DNA from 2 places in the Serratia ficaria genome. Region 2 is predicted to be linked to the other one. Evidence: predicted binding sites of a transcription regulator. Region 2 holds the regulator's gene; the other holds the start of a gene.
What was found. Region 2 encodes CRP, which controls carbon source genes, mostly activating them, when cyclic AMP is high. Its sites were predicted from a motif close to ATGTGANNNNNNTCACAT; they were not measured.
Positions count from the first base shown of each region.

Region 1: the regulator CRP is predicted to act here: its motif matches at 3,521-3,538, upstream of aaeR (HTH-type transcriptional activator AaeR).

Region 1 covers NZ_LT906479.1:4,643,771-4,651,193, forward strand. Annotated here, with positions in the region: gene aaeB (p-hydroxybenzoic acid efflux pump subunit AaeB) at 135-2,102, opposite strand; gene aaeA (p-hydroxybenzoic acid efflux pump subunit AaeA) at 2,102-3,037, opposite strand; gene aaeX (p-hydroxybenzoic acid efflux pump operon protein AaeX) at 3,045-3,248, opposite strand; gene aaeR (HTH-type transcriptional activator AaeR) at 3,556-4,467, shown strand; gene CKW09_RS21830 (hypothetical protein) at 4,458-4,808, opposite strand; gene uriH (uridine-preferring nucleoside hydrolase UriH) at 5,011-5,955, shown strand; gene tldD (metalloprotease TldD) at 6,008-7,423, opposite strand, start outside.
Region 2 covers NZ_LT906479.1:4,836,914-4,844,336, reverse strand. Annotated here, with positions in the region: gene argD (bifunctional acetylornithine/succinyldiaminopimelate transaminase) at 1-539, shown strand, start outside; gene CKW09_RS22735 (YccS/YhfK family putative transporter) at 580-2,658, opposite strand; gene crp (cAMP-activated global transcriptional regulator CRP) at 2,710-3,342, opposite strand; gene CKW09_RS22725 (OsmC family protein) at 3,723-4,130, shown strand; gene CKW09_RS22720 (phosphoribulokinase) at 4,170-5,039, opposite strand; gene CKW09_RS22715 (YheU family protein) at 5,196-5,429, opposite strand; gene CKW09_RS22710 (hydrolase) at 5,426-6,406, opposite strand; gene CKW09_RS22705 (LysE family translocator) at 6,526-7,128, shown strand; gene CKW09_RS22700 (PhzF family phenazine biosynthesis protein) at 7,138-7,423, shown strand, end outside.

The sequences.
Region 1 (7,423 bases), 190 kb from region 2:
CATTTTCCCGCGGTTCTGACACTCAGAGTATCCCTGAAAGCGGCCCAATGCTTGCGGCCGGCTTTCAGCGCCGGATACCGATCTCAGTATAGTCGCGGACGGCGCCGAACGGCGCCTGACGGGAGGTTAGCGCATCAATCGATCAAGGCGTGGCGATAGCGGTGCAGCATGTCGGCCAGGCGTTTGACCGGCCCGGTGACGGCGAGCGGCGCCTGGTTGTCCACCAGCTTCTGCTGATATTCGTTCATTTCGCCCAGCAGCCGATCGTAATAGTAGGCGCGCTTGACGTCGTTCTTCGCCGACACCACGTGGTCGGCGGTGTTGCGGATCTGCCGGTGAAACGCCGACAGCTCTTCGCTGGCCGGGATCTCCGCGCGCTGCATGCGCTGGTGGGCAATGATCAGGTTCAGCGCCAGCCGGTATTTGGCGATGTCGTTGGGGAACATCATCAGCAACTGATTAAGCTGCTGATACAGCGCCGGCAAATGGTTCTGCCGACGGCGCGCCGCCTTGGTGGTCAGCGCCGAGACCGCGCTGCTGACGAACTGGTTGAGCAAGGTGCGGCCGGTGCGTTCGCGCGAGTTGTCGCGGATCAACAGCAGCACCATCAGCCCGACGCAGCTGCCGAGGAACTGGCCAAGCGCCCCGTCGAGGAACTGGGTGACGTTGAATTCCATCGGGTTGCTCAGCACCAGGATATTGATGGTCCCCGCCAGCAGCCCCAGCGAGCCCAGCCGCCGCTTCTGCACCTCGATGCCGATGAAGAACGCCAGCAGGCCGAGGCTGAGACACAGCAGCAGGATGCTCTGCTGGGTCGCCGGCAGGATCACCATAAAGAACAGCGAACCGACCGGGATCGCCGCCAACATCCCCAGCACGAAGTCCATCGCCACCATGCGCGGCGCCGGGGTGCGCATCGCCAGCGAGGTGATCACCGCGATGATCACCATAAAACCGCTGCCGGAGGTCCAGCCGGTCCACAGCCACAGCAGGCAGCCGACCGACGTCGCCACGAAGGTGCGCAGACCGTTGATCATCGCGTGATGCCCTTCCGCCGAGGTCGGCTTGACCACCGCTTCGCCGCTCAGCACGTCTTCTTCCACCGCGCTGATGCTGCCGTTGGTGCGCACGCCTTTCGACAGCAGCAGGTAGCGCGTCGCTGCGCCGACCCAGGAGGTCACCGTCGGCAAGGTTTCGTCGGTGCGGTTGGTGGTCAGCACCTGCCGCAGCAGCTTCATGCGCTTGTGGATCTCCGGCGGCGTTTCCGCCGGCACCAGCAGCAGCTCGCGGATGTTTTCCTTCAATGCATCCGGATGATTCAGCAAGATCAGATAGGTTTCGCAGGCCTGGGTAATCAGCGTCAGCGACAGGGTGTGCAGCGCCCGCACCCGACGGTTGACCTTCTGCCAGCGCGAGGACTCCATCATCAGGTTGCTGCGCATGCCGTTGAGCGCGGTGGTGCTCTTCACCAGGTTGCTCCAGGCGCGGTCGATGTCTTCTTTATCGGCGTTGCTGACGCACATCTGCATCAGCCGGTATTGATCCACCAACAGCCGGTCCACCGCCCGATCGATATCCTGTTTGATCGACCGCGGCGAGAACAGCAGGTCCGCCAGCACCGCGCTGACGATCCCCAGCACGATTTCGCTGCAGCGTTCGATGGCGAACTGCGGCGCTTCCAGCAGGTGGGATTCGCTGGTGGCGACGGTGACGATGATGATCAGCGCGGTATAGCCGGCCAACCCCCAGGCGTAGGAGTTCTCCACCTTGATCAGCGAAGACAGCCAGGTGCAGAAACCGGCCCAGATGCAGCACAGCAACAGCATCACCACCGGCGCGCGGGCGGTGGTGACGATAATCACCAGGCCGACGAAGCAGCCGATAAAGGTGCCGATGATGCGCAGCCAGCCGCGGTGGCGGATCGCGCCGGAGAAAGGTTCGCCGCCGGCGGCGAAGGCCGGGCCGGCGGCGACGATGGCGGCGGTCATCGCCGACCAGCGCGGCGTTTCCAGGTTCAGGTGGAAACCGACAAACAGCGCAAACACAATCGCGAAGCTGAGTTTGAAGGCGAACCTCAGCCGGATAAAGGTTGGGCTATTCATTAGCCGAACTCACGCAGCCGATGCATCAAACGCACAAAGGGCGAGCCGCTGTCGGCGCTGCGGTCGTTTTTACCGGTGATCACCACGGTGGCGGTGGTGCCGGCCGGGTACGGGTGCTGCTGATCCTTGTCGTCCAGCATAATTTTAACCGGCACGCGCTGCGCCAGACGCACCCACTCCAGGTTGCTGTCGATCGACGCCAGCCCCTTGCTGTTGACGGTGCTGCTGCTGTTGTTCACCGCCGCCGCCACGCTGTCGACGGTGCCGTGCATGATGCGGTTGCTGCCCAGCGGGGTGATCTCCGCACGGTCGCCCTTGTTCAGACCGTTCAGCTTGGTTTCTTCCAGGTAGGCCAGCACGTAGAAGGTGTTTTTCTTCACCAGCGCCACGGCAACGGAGCCGCGGGTGATGTATTCACCGGCGTGGACGTTCAGGTTGGTGACCCAACCGTCGGCCGGCGCGCGCACCGTGGTGCGCTGCAGGTCCAGCTGCGCCAGTTCACGCGCCGCCACGGCTTTCGCCAGCTGGTGCTGCACGGTCTGCAACACGTTGTTGGCCTGGTCTATCTCCTCCTGCGACATCGCCTGCACGCCCAGCCGCACGCGGCGGCCCGCCTCGCGCTTCTTCTCCGCCGCCAGGGTCCGGTAATAGGCCACGTCGGCGGTGGCTTCCGCCAGCGCCTGCTCATAGCGCGGCCGGTCGACCACGAACAGTATCTGCCCTTTCGTCACCAGCTGGTTATCCACCACCGGCACGTCGGTCAGCAGGCCGCTGACGTCCGGCGCTATCGCCACCACGTCGGCGGTGAATTTGGCGTCACGCGTCCACGGCGATTCGGTATAGAACACCCAGGCCTTGAAGATGGCGACGATCGCCAGCAGCACGAGAATCAAAGTGATCGCGATTCGGGTTATTTTTATTGAAAAATTTTTCACAGCGACCTCAAACAAAAAGACGTGAAATCAGATAAAACAAGCAGCAATACAGCGCGGTATTGAACAGCGCCGGATGCCAGACAAAATCGTATATCCCGGTGGGCTGCAGCAGGCGTCGCAGCAAAAAGAACAACGCCAGCGAAACCAGCAGCTCGAAAAACACCGGCGGAAACGACAGTCCGAAGATGACCATAACCGGAAGCAAACTCATCACTTTTTCCTTATTATTCACTGCACCGGGCGACAACCTTTCTTCCCATTCACATTCTCTTTACATTTTAGCGGACGCGCACCACAAATCTTGACCAGACAGGCCAGGAACCTGAAAAAAGGTTAAACTCTGGGGCATATATCCGCGACAGGGACTGCGAGGGCGCCGGAGGGATCGGCCAGAATGGCGTTGCCGATCGATCGCGCGCGTTGGTAAGGTCTTTCCACCCGACCACGTTATATTAGCGTGCTTACTATCAACTCATCAACAATCTGTGATCTAAATCACTTTTAAGCCAGAGTGAACAATGGAAAGATTAAAACGGATGTCGGTATTCGCCAAAGTGGTTGAGTTCGGGTCGTTTACCGCGGCCGCGCGCCAGCTGGACATGAGCGTTTCATCGATCAGCCAAACGGTGTCGAAACTGGAAAATGAACTGCAGGTCAAGCTGCTCAACCGCAGCACGCGCAGCATCGGCCTGACCGAAGCCGGCAAAATTTACTACCAGGGCTGCCGCCGCATGCTGCAGGAAGTGAGCGAAGTGCACGAGCAGCTGTTCGCGTTCAACAATACGCCCACCGGCACGCTGCGCATCGGCAGTTCGTCCACCATGGCGCAGAACGTGCTGGCGAACATGACCGCCGAAATGCTGAAAGAATACCCCGGCCTGACGGTGAACCTGGTGACCGGCATCCCGGCGCCGGATCTGATCGCCGACGGGCTGGATCTGGTGATCCGCACCGGCGAGCTGCGGGATTCCAGCCTGTTCTCGCGCCGCTTAGGCTCGATGCCGATGGTGGTGTGCGCCGCCAAAAGTTACCTCAGCCAGCACGGCACGCCGCAAAAGCCGAGCGACATGGTCAACTTCTCCTGGCTGGAATACAGCGTGCGCCCCGACAGCGAGTTCGAGCTGATCGCGCCGGAGGGCATCACCACGCGTATTTCACCGCAGGGGCGCTTCGTCACCAACGACTCCCAGACCATGATCCGCTGGCTGAAGAACGGCGCCGGCATCGCCTACGCCCCGCTGATGTGGGTGATCGAAGAGATCAAGCGCGGCGAGATCGAGATCCTGTTCAAAAGCTACCATTCGGATCCGCGACCGATCTACGCGCTCTATACCGAAAAAGACAAGCTGCCGCTGAAGGTGCAGGTGTGCATCAACTACCTGACCGAGTATTTCGAGCGCGTCGCGGCGGTGTACCAGGGCTACCGCTGAGCGCCGGCCAGACAGCGGCGCGCCAGTGCTGCCACCAGCGCCAGCGCCAGCATGCCCAGCCCCCACAGCAGCCAGACCGCATAGCCCGCCCAGGCCAGCAGCGTCGGGAAGCTGCCCGCCAGCGCGCCACCCAGCTGTTTCAGCCACGGCAACCAGGCATCCAGCATGGTCTGGGGCACCAGGCTCAACATGCCGTTCACCGGCAGCGATTCGACGCTGCCGCCGGCGAAGTCCACCAGCACCGGCAACCAGCCCAACAGCCCGGCCGCGCCCCAGGCCAACAGGGTCCACAAGGCCATCGCCGCCAGCACTGTCATCATTGCCCAACCGTTTTTCGTCATACTCCACCCCCTTGTTTTGCGTCAGTCTCAATGTAAACCATGGAGCAAGCTCCAGGGTAAAGCGTGACCCAGCGGATTTACGTTTAATTACACCGAAAAATTGGCAAGGTTTTGATGCGGATGGCAAAAGCATCATCGGCATTACCCTGGCGCGCAGGGCTGCGTTATGCTGCGCGAACCTCTCCCTGCATCAGGAATAAAAATGAAAAAAATCATACTGGACTGCGACCCGGGGCATGACGACGCCATCGCGCTGCTGCTGGCCTGGGGCAACCCGGATATCGAACTGTTGGCGGTCACCACGGTGGTGGGCAACCAGACGCTGGACAAGGTGACCCGCAACGCGCTGGCGGTGGCGCGCATCGCCAATATCACCGGCGTGCCCTTCGCCGCCGGCTGCCCGCGCCCGCTGGTGCGCAACATTGAGGTGGCGCCCGATATCCACGGCGAATCCGGCCTGGACGGCCCGGCGCTGCCGGAGCCAACGCTGCGGCTGGACACGCGCCACGCGGTGGATCTGATCATCGATACCCTGATGGCGCACCCGCCGGGCAGCGTGACGCTGGTGCCGACCGGCGGCCTGACCAACATCGCCATGGCGGTGCGCAAAGAACCGCGCATTGCCGAACGGGTCAAGGAAGTGGTGCTGATGGGCGGCGGTTACCACGTGGGCAACTGGAGCGCGGTGGCGGAATTCAATATCAAGATCGACCCCGAAGCGGCGCATATCGTGTTCAACGAGAGATGGCCGCTGACCATGGTGGGGCTGGATCTCACCCATCAGGCGCTGGCCACGCCGGCGGTGTGCGAACGCATCGCCGCCATCGGCACCGGGCCGGCCGACTTCGTCGGCGAGCTGCTGGCGTTCTTCGGCAAGATGTATCGGCGGGCGCAGGGCTTCAGCTCCCCGCCGGTGCACGATCCCTGCGCGGTGGCCTACGTCATCAACCCTGAGGTGATGACGGTGCGCAAAGCGCCGGTGGATATCGAACTGACCGGCACCCTGACGCTGGGCATGACGGTAGCGGATTTCCGCGCGCCGCCGCCGCCGGGCTGCCATACCCAGGTCGCGGTGAAGCTGGATCAGGATAAATTTTGGGATCTGGTGGTGGATGCGCTGGCGAGGATCGGTGAGGTGCGGGTGTAAGCGCGGCCAAAACGGGGAAATATCAGGGGCCGAAGCACGGCCCCCGTGAGGCTTACGCCGTGCCGCCGACGGTCAGGGTGTCCAGCTTCAGGGTCGGCTGGCCGACGCCCACCGGCAGACTCTGCCCTTCTTTGCCGCAGACGCCCACGCCCTTGTCCAGCGCCAGATCGTTGCCGACCATGGAAATCTGCTGCATCGCCTCGATGCCGGAGCCGATCAGGGTGGCGCCCTTCACCGGTTTGGTGATGCGGCCGTTCTCGATCAGATAGGCTTCGGTGGTGGAGAACACGAACTTGCCGGAGGTGATGTCCACCTGCCCGCCGCCAAAGTTCGGCGCATACAGGCCGTACTCCACGCTGGCGATGATCTCTTCCGGCGTCGATTTGCCCGCCAGCAGGTAGGTATTGGTCATGCGCGGCATCGGCAGATGCGCGTAAGACTCGCGGCGGCCGTTGCCGGTCGGCGGCACGCCCATCAGGCGCGCGTTGAGCTTATCCTGCATGTAGCCTTTCAAAATGCCGTTTTCGATCAGCACGTTGTATTGGCCCGGCACGCCTTCGTCGTCGATGGCCAGCGAACCGCGGCGCCCCTGCAGGGTGCCGTCGTCCACCACCGTGCACAGCTCGGAGGCCACCAGCTGACCCATCTGCCCGCTGAACACCGAGGTGCCGCGCCGGTTGAAGTCGCCTTCCAGACCGTGCCCCACCGCCTCATGCAGCAGCACGCCCGGCCAGCCCGCGCCCAGCACCACCGGCATGTTGCCGGCCGGCGCCGCCACGGCGCTCAGGTTGACCAACGCCATGCGCACCGCTTCTTTGGCGTAGGCGTCGGCGCGCACTTCGCCGTCGACGCTTTCCAGAAAATAGTCATAGCCGAAACGGCCGCCGCCGCCGCTGGCGCCGCGTTCGCGCTTGCCGTCCTGCTCCACCAGCACGCTGACGGACAGGCGCACCAGCGGGCGCACGTCCGCCGCCAGCGTGCCGTCGGTGGCCGCGACCAGTATCTGTTCGTAGACGCCGGTGATGCTGGCGCTGACTTCCTGCACCCGTTTATCGGCCTCACGGGCAACCTTGTCAACACGGTGCAGCAGGGCGATTTTCTCTTCGCGCGGCAGGCTCTGCAGCGGGTCGAGCAGCGGGTACAGCGCCTGATGGCTGATTTCGCCCAGGGTATGCGCCCGGCCGTTACCGCTGTCGCGCACGATGCTGCGCGCCGCCTGGGCGCTTTGCTGCAGCGCGTTCAGGGTGATCTGATCGGCATAGGCGAAACCGGTCTTCTCGCCGCTGACCGCGCGCACCCCAACCCCCTGATCGATATTGTAGGAACCATCCTTGATGATGCCGTCCTCAATCACCCAGGCTTCGTGATAGCTGGACTGAAAATAGAGGTCGGCATAATCGAGGCGGCGTTCTGCCAGTTGACCCAACACCCTGTGCAGGTCTTGATGACTCAGCTTATTCGCAGCGAG
Region 2 (7,423 bases):
TGCAAAGCGGCATGGGCCGCAGCGGCAAGCTGTTCGCCTATATGCATTATGGCGTGACGCCGGACATTCTCACCACCGCCAAAGCGCTGGGCGGCGGCTTCCCGGTCAGCGCCATGCTGACCACCGAAGAGATCGCCTCGGTGATGCAGGTGGGCACCCACGGCACCACCTACGGCGGCAACCCGCTGGCCTGCGCGGTGGCGGAAGCGGCGCTGGACGTGATCAATACGCCGGAGGTGCTGAGCGGCGTTGAACAACGCCATGGCCTGTATGTCGACGCCTTGCGGAAGATTGGCGAAAAATACCGAATTTTCACCGACATTCGCGGCATGGGGCTGCTGATCGGCGCGGAGCTGACGCCGCAGTATCAGGGGCGGGCGCGGGATTTCCTCACCGCCGCCGCCGCGCGCGGGCTGATGATCCTCAACGCCGGGCCGAACGTGATCCGTTTTGCGCCGTCGCTGGTGGTGGAGCCGCAGGATATCGAGGCGGGCATGGCGCTGTTTGAACAGGCGGTGCAGGACGTGATCAACGCCTGAACCCGGCGTGCGACGATTGGGGCGCGGCCATGCCGCGCCCTTATTGATCGCGCAGCTTGCGTTTCAGCCAGATGCCGTGGTGCGGGCGCTGGCTCCAGGCCAGCGACGAAATGGTGTGCATCACGCTCAGGTGCGACAGGATGCGCCGCAGGTGGCGTTCCATCTCGGTGACCGGCATGTCGGGATGCAGATCCGGCGGCTGCATGATGCCGCTGTTGCTGCTGCTCGGCCCGTCGTATTCCAGCCGCTGCTGGCAGCTTTGCAGCGCGATTTCACAGGTTTGCAGGTACTCTTCCGCCAGCGTTGGCGTCAGCATGTAGTGCTCGCGCGCCAGGATGGTCATGGCGTTGAGGTGCTCGACGATAAACTGGCTGTGGGTGACCCACAGCCGCATATCCGCCAGATAATCCGAAGCGAATCCCGGTTCCTGCATCGCCTGATTCAGCGAGGTGAACAGCGCATTATGCGCCTGATTGACCTGCATGCGCGCATAGGCCAGCGCGGCGGGATCCGGCTCCCGTTCTTCCAGCATCAGCCGCAGCGCGCGCTGATCGTTTTCCAGCGCCTGGTGCGCGTTTTTGCGCAGCAGGCCGCTTTGCCACTGCGGCCACAGCCAGATGGTGCCGCCGAAGACCAGCACGCAGCCAATCAGCGTATCGACCAGGCGCGGCACCAGGAAATGGGAGCCGTTCAGCGCCAGCAGCTGCAGGGTGTACACCGCGGTAACCGTGAAGCCGATGACCGCCAGCCCGTAGTTTTTCCGCGAAACCAGGTAGGCCAGCAGCGTGATCGCCAACATGATGCTCAGGGTTTCGGCCTCCGGCAGCTGCAGCCGCAGCAGGCCGGCGGCGATCATCAGCCCGGCCAGGGTGCCGAGCGCACGGTGCTGGATCCGCACCCGGGTGGCATTGTAGCCGTTCTGGCTCACCAGCATGATGGTCAACAGGATCCAGTAAGGCTTGGGCAGGTTGAACATCATCCCCAGGCTGCTGCCGAGCGCCAGCGTGACGCCCAGCCGCGCGGCGTTGCGCAGGGCGTTGGACCTGAACGACAGGTAGCTGGCCAGCGCCGGCCAGAACGGCAGGCGGCTCTGATTGGCCATCAGATCGCGACGGTACAGCGGGCGCTGGGTGCGCAGCAGGCGGGCGATGCGGCTGAAATGGTAATAGCAGAACTGGCCGACCGGGTTGTCGGCATGCTGCGCCGCCACCTTCTCCAACGCCGCCAGTTCATGGGTCATATTGAAGCGCTGCGAATGCTGATGATAGAGGATATCGTGCGCCACCACGCGCAGCCGGCCGGCGATCACCTGGGCGTTGCGGCGGATAATCGCTTCGGCCTGGCTTTGCTCCACCAGTTTTTGCACCTCTTCCGGCTGATGCAGGCTGACGGTAATGTGCTCCTGCAGATCCAGCGCCACCTGGAAGGTGCGCAGCAGGCGTTTTTGCTCCAGATTGCTGGCGTGCGGCAGGAAGTTGAGCTGCTGATACAGCAGGCCGATCAGATCCATCACCTTTTGCTGGCGCACCAGCAGCGGCGGCAGCGCGGTTTGCGGATCGGTGTGCTGGGTCAGCAGCGAATATTTGGCCTCGCAGTAGTCCGCCAGCTCCAGATACAGCTGGCTCAAAGACTCGCGCATCGGCTGCTCTTTCCACAGCTTGAACCAGAACCAGGTGAACAGGCCGTACCAGGCGGTGCCGATGACGTACAGCAGCGGCGCCTGCCAGATCGGCACCGTACCGGCCATGCTGAGGGAAAAAATGGCGGCCACCAGCGCCGCCGGCAGCAGCCGGGCGTGCAGCGGGCTGATTTCCCCGCTGACGCCGAGCAGCAGCGCCAGGCCGAGCATCAGCGCCGGCAGCGGCACCTGCCACAGCAGCGCCTGTTGCAACAGCAGGCTGCTGAGCGCGAACAGCGAACCGCCGACGATCAGACGTTTAAAGAAGCGTTTATGGGGCGTGTCCAGCCCGGCGATGTTGCAGCAGGCGGGAACCAGCGAAAACAGCAGGCCGAGCTGCAGCTGGCCAATCAGCAGGCCGAGCAGTACCGGCAGGCACAGCACCAGCGTTTGCCGCAGTGCGTAGTTGACTTCGGGGTGGTAGATCAGGCGGCGCCACATCGCAGGCTGCAGATAAAAAAACGGCGCATCGCTGCGCCGTTTTTTCAGTGATTAACGCGTGCCGTAGACGACAATGGTTTTGCCGTGGGCGGAGATCAGGTTTTGGTCTTCCAGCATTTTCAGAATACGGCCAACGGTTTCGCGTGAGCAGCCGACGATCTGGCCGATTTCTTGACGGGTGATCTTGATCTGCATGCCGTCCGGGTGGGTCATGGCATCAGGCTGTTTCGCCAGGTTCAGCAGGGTTTGCGCGATGCGGCCGGTAACGTCCAGGAAGGCGAGGTTGCCCACTTTCTCGGAGGTGACCTGCAGGCGGCTTGCCATCTGGGCGGACAGGCGCATCAGGATGTCTGGGTTAACCTGGATCAGCTGACGGAATTTCTTATAGGAAATTTCAGCCACTTCACAGGCGGTCTTCGCCCGAACCCAGGCGCTGCGCTCCTGACCTTCTTCAAACAATCCGAGCTCGCCGATGAAATCCCCCTGGTTGAGGTAGGACAGGATCATCTCTTTACCTTCTTCATCCTTGATCAGCACCGCTACGGAGCCTTTCACGATGTAGTAAAGCGTTTCGGCCTTTTCACCTTGGTGAATCAGCGTACTCTTCGATGGATATTTGTGGATATGGCAATGAGACAGGAACCATTCGAGAGTAGGGTCTGTTTGCGGTTTGCCGAGAACCATTCGCTGTTATCCTCTGTTGTTATCGCTGCCTTGTGTCACAGGGGTCAGAGTTCCCTGTAAAACGTGCCTGTAGCCGTTGTCTGAGCGAGGGCTATCGGCAGGTTTTGAGGCGTGTCATAAATATACGCTGTCGCTCTAGCATATTAACTTGCCGGGAGAGCTGCAAGCTACATTCTATTAACATACCGGTAAAGGAGCCTTTCCCTGGGCGTTTCCCTGAAATCAGTGTCCCGGAAAGATTTATTGCGGCTCTGTTTGTAGCACAGAGTAAGGCGGGTGTCTTGTGTTGTCTCGCTTCAGCATGATTAGCATCAGGTTCCGTTGCCTGTTTCTATGCGAAAGCGTACCCTGATTTTAAGAAATCAACCGGAGTGACCAGTATGCAGGCAAGAGTCAAGTGGGTGGAAGGGTTAACGTTTCTGGGTGAATCGGCGTCAGGCCATCAGGTGCTGATGGACGGCAACGCCGGCGACAAGGCGCCCAGCCCGATGGAAATGGTGCTGATGTCGGTGGGCGGCTGCAGCGCGATCGACGTGGTGTCGATCCTGCAAAAAGGCCGCAACGACGTGCGCGACTGCGAAGTCAAACTGACCTCCGAACGCCGCGAAGAAGCGCCGCGCCTGTTTACCCGTATCAACCTGCATTTCATCGTGACCGGCCAGCATCTGACCGACAAGATCGTTGAGCGGGCGGTCAACCTGTCGGCCGAGAAGTATTGTTCGGTCGCGCTGATGCTGAACAAGGCCGCCAGCGTGACCCACAGCTTCGAGATCCGCAGCCCGGAATAACCGGTTAACGGGCGCGGCCAGCGCTGCGCCCGTGCGCTATCATTCGATCTTCTTGCCTTCCAGCAGCCGTTGCACCAGCGGCGCCATAATCAGCTCCATCGCCAGCCCCATTTTGCCGCCCGGCACCACCAGCGTGTTGATGTGCGAGATGAACGAGCCCTGCAGCATCGCCAGCAGGTAGGGGAAATCAATCTGATCCAGCCCGCGGAAGTGGATCACCACGAAGCTTTCATCCAGCGAGGGGATCGCCTTGGCGGCGAACGGGTTGGAGGTGTCCACCGTCGGCACGCGCTGGAAGTTGATGTGGGTGCGCGAGAACTGCGGCGTAATGTAGTTGATGTAGTCTTCCATCGAACGCACGACAGAGTCCATCACCGCCTCGCGGGAATGGCCGCGCTCGCCGGTATCGCGGATCAGCTTCTGGATCCATTCCAGGTTGACTATCGGCACCACCCCGACCAGCAGGTCGACATGGTTGGCCACGTCGTTGTGTTCGGTGACCACGCCGCCGTGCAGGCCCTCGTAAAACAGCACGTCGGTCGGCGCCGGCAGCGGCTCCCAGGGGGTGAAGGTGCCGGGCACCTGATTGTAGGGCACCGCCTCGTCATAGGTGTGCAGGTACTTGCGCGAGCGGCCGGTGCCGTTTTTGCCGTACTCGATAAAGCTCTGCTGCAGCAGGCCGAAATCGTTGGCCTCGGGGCCGAAGTAGCTGATATGCCGCCCCAGGTCGCGCGCCTTGCGGATCGCCGCGTCCATTTCCGGCCGGGTATAGCGGTGGAAGCTGTCGCCTTCGAGCTCCGCGGCGCGAATGTTGAGCTGCTGGAAAATCTTGCGGAACGCCACGCTGGTGGTGGTGGTGCCGGCTCCGCTGGAGCCGGTCACCGCGATAACGGGATGTTTGGCAGACATGATGGTTGTCACTCCGTGTTAAATGCGCCGGCGTCAGATTCAGATATGGTTATGGGTTTGTTTGACGCCCTTTCGCCGGGGGCAAAATCTCGCGCGCTGGTTTGCAATGGCCCATTGTTACCTGATTTTTTCCGTCAGTCATAGAACCGATAACCACTAAATTTCTTCCTGCCCGGCGCGTAGCTGCCCGCGCGGCATGATGTTGACGGTTTCATGCAGCTCCGACCACATCAGCACCACTTCGCCGCTTTTCAGCTGGCGGCGCACGTCTTCCACCTTCTGTTCCAGCGAGCGTTCATGTTCGCCGTAGTCGGTGCCTTCCCGCAGCACAAAGGATTCGATCAGGCTGTTCAGGGTGTCGGTTGCCAATTCTTTCCAGGGGATAATCACGTCGGGATGTCCAGATAAGGGGATAGCCAGGATGGAATGCGATATTCCAGCCACATTTGCGGTTTTTTCAGCGTGCCGCCAACGAAGCCGACGTGGCCGCCAAACTCGGTCAGCTGGTATTCGATGTTGCGCGGCAGGTTGGCGACTTCGGGGATCACTTCATCGGTCATGAAGGGATCGTCCTTCGCATGGATGATCAGCAGCGGCGTTTGGATCGCCGGCAGCAACGGCAGCGCGCTGCAGCGCCGGTAATAATCGGTGGCGTCGCTGAAGCCGTGGATGCGCGAGGTGATGGCGTCGTCGAACTCGCGGATGCGCCGCAGGCGATTGAGCTGCGGCAGCCTGAGCGGCAGGGTGTCCGGATAGTGCAGCAGCTTGCGGGTGGCGTTTTGCTTCAGCTGCCCCAGCAGATAGCGCTGATAAACGCGGGAAAATCCCTGATCCATGCGGAACGAACAGGGTTCCAGCATCAGCGGCGCCGATACCACCACCGCCGCCTGCAGCAGGCTGTCGGCGCCCTGCTGGGCCAGATAACAGGCCAGCATGTTGCCGCCGAGCGAGACGCCCACCGCGGCGGTCGGCGCCGTACCGTAAGTGGCGCGCAGCCACTGCAGGAAGAAGCGGGCGTCTTCGGTTTCACCGGAATGGTAGATGCGCTGCTTGCGATTGGGCACGCCGCTGCAGCCGCGAAAATGCATCACCACGCCGAGCCAGCCTTTTTCGCGCCAGGCGTTGAGCAGGCCGTGTGCGTACGGGCTGTAGAAGTTGCCTTCCAGGCCGTGGAACAGCACCACGCGCGGTTTGTCGCCGGCCAGCGCGGGGTCCTCGCTCCAGGCGAGATCGACAAAATCGCCGTCGGGCAATTCCAGCCGCTGCCAGTGCGGTTTCAACAACACGCGGCGGCGCACCAGCCGCGGCAATAGCGTTTGCAGGTGCGGATTGCTGGCCCCGCTCAGGGGGCGAAAAGATTCATGCATAACCTGAATAAAAATCTTGTTGGCGGCTATTGTGAGATCAATAGCGCACTGTTAGCTTCAATACCATGAATTGACAATAATACTGCAAAAAAGCGACCTGGGTGAGGAGCACCCGCCTCATGGAACTGAGTTTATTTCTTTCGATGTTAGGCTTCCTGTGGGTAGCCGCCATCACGCCTGGCCCCAATAATATGTTACTGACCACCTCCGGCGCCAATTTCGGCTTTATGCGCTCGCTGTGGCTGATGATCGGCATCATGCTCGGCATGCAAAGCATCCTGCTGCTGGTGGCGTTCGGCGTCGGCAGCCTGATCCTGGTTTACCCGTCGCTGCACCTGATCCTGAAAATTCTCGGTAGCCTGTATCTGCTGTGGCTGGCGTGGAAAGTCGCCACCGCCGCCTATGAAAAGCTGGAGACCGACGTGGCGCCGCCCAAACCGGTGCGTTTGTATCAGGGCTGGCTGCTGCAGTTCCTCAACCCCAAGGCCTGGCTGATGGCGCTGGGCGCGGTGGCGAGCTTCAGCCTGGCGGGCGACGAGTATAACCATTCCATCGCGGCGATTGCGTTGGGCATTCTGGTGGTGAATATTATCGCCGGCATTATCTGGCTGGGATTCGGCACGGTGATCGGCCGCCTGCTGCGCAGCAAGAAAGCCTGGATTATCTTCAACGTTTCCATGGGGTTGTTGACCGCAGCCTGCGTGTTGCTGATCTGGCACTGAGGACATGTTATGACGGAAAACTATTTCCACGTCGTCGCCTTTACCGGTGACGGCCTGCGCGGCAATCCGGCCGGCGTTTGCCTGTTGCCGCAGCCGCTGCCGGCGGCGCGGATGCAGGCCATCGCCAACGAAATCGGCCTGCCGGAAACCAGTTTCGTCTGGGATGACGGCGACATGACGGCGATCCGCTGGTTCACCCCCGAGCGTGAAGTGGACCTGTGCGGGCACGGCACGCTGGCGGCCGCGCACGTGATGTTCAGCGCGGTCAATCCGGCGCTGCAGGATATCCGTTTCC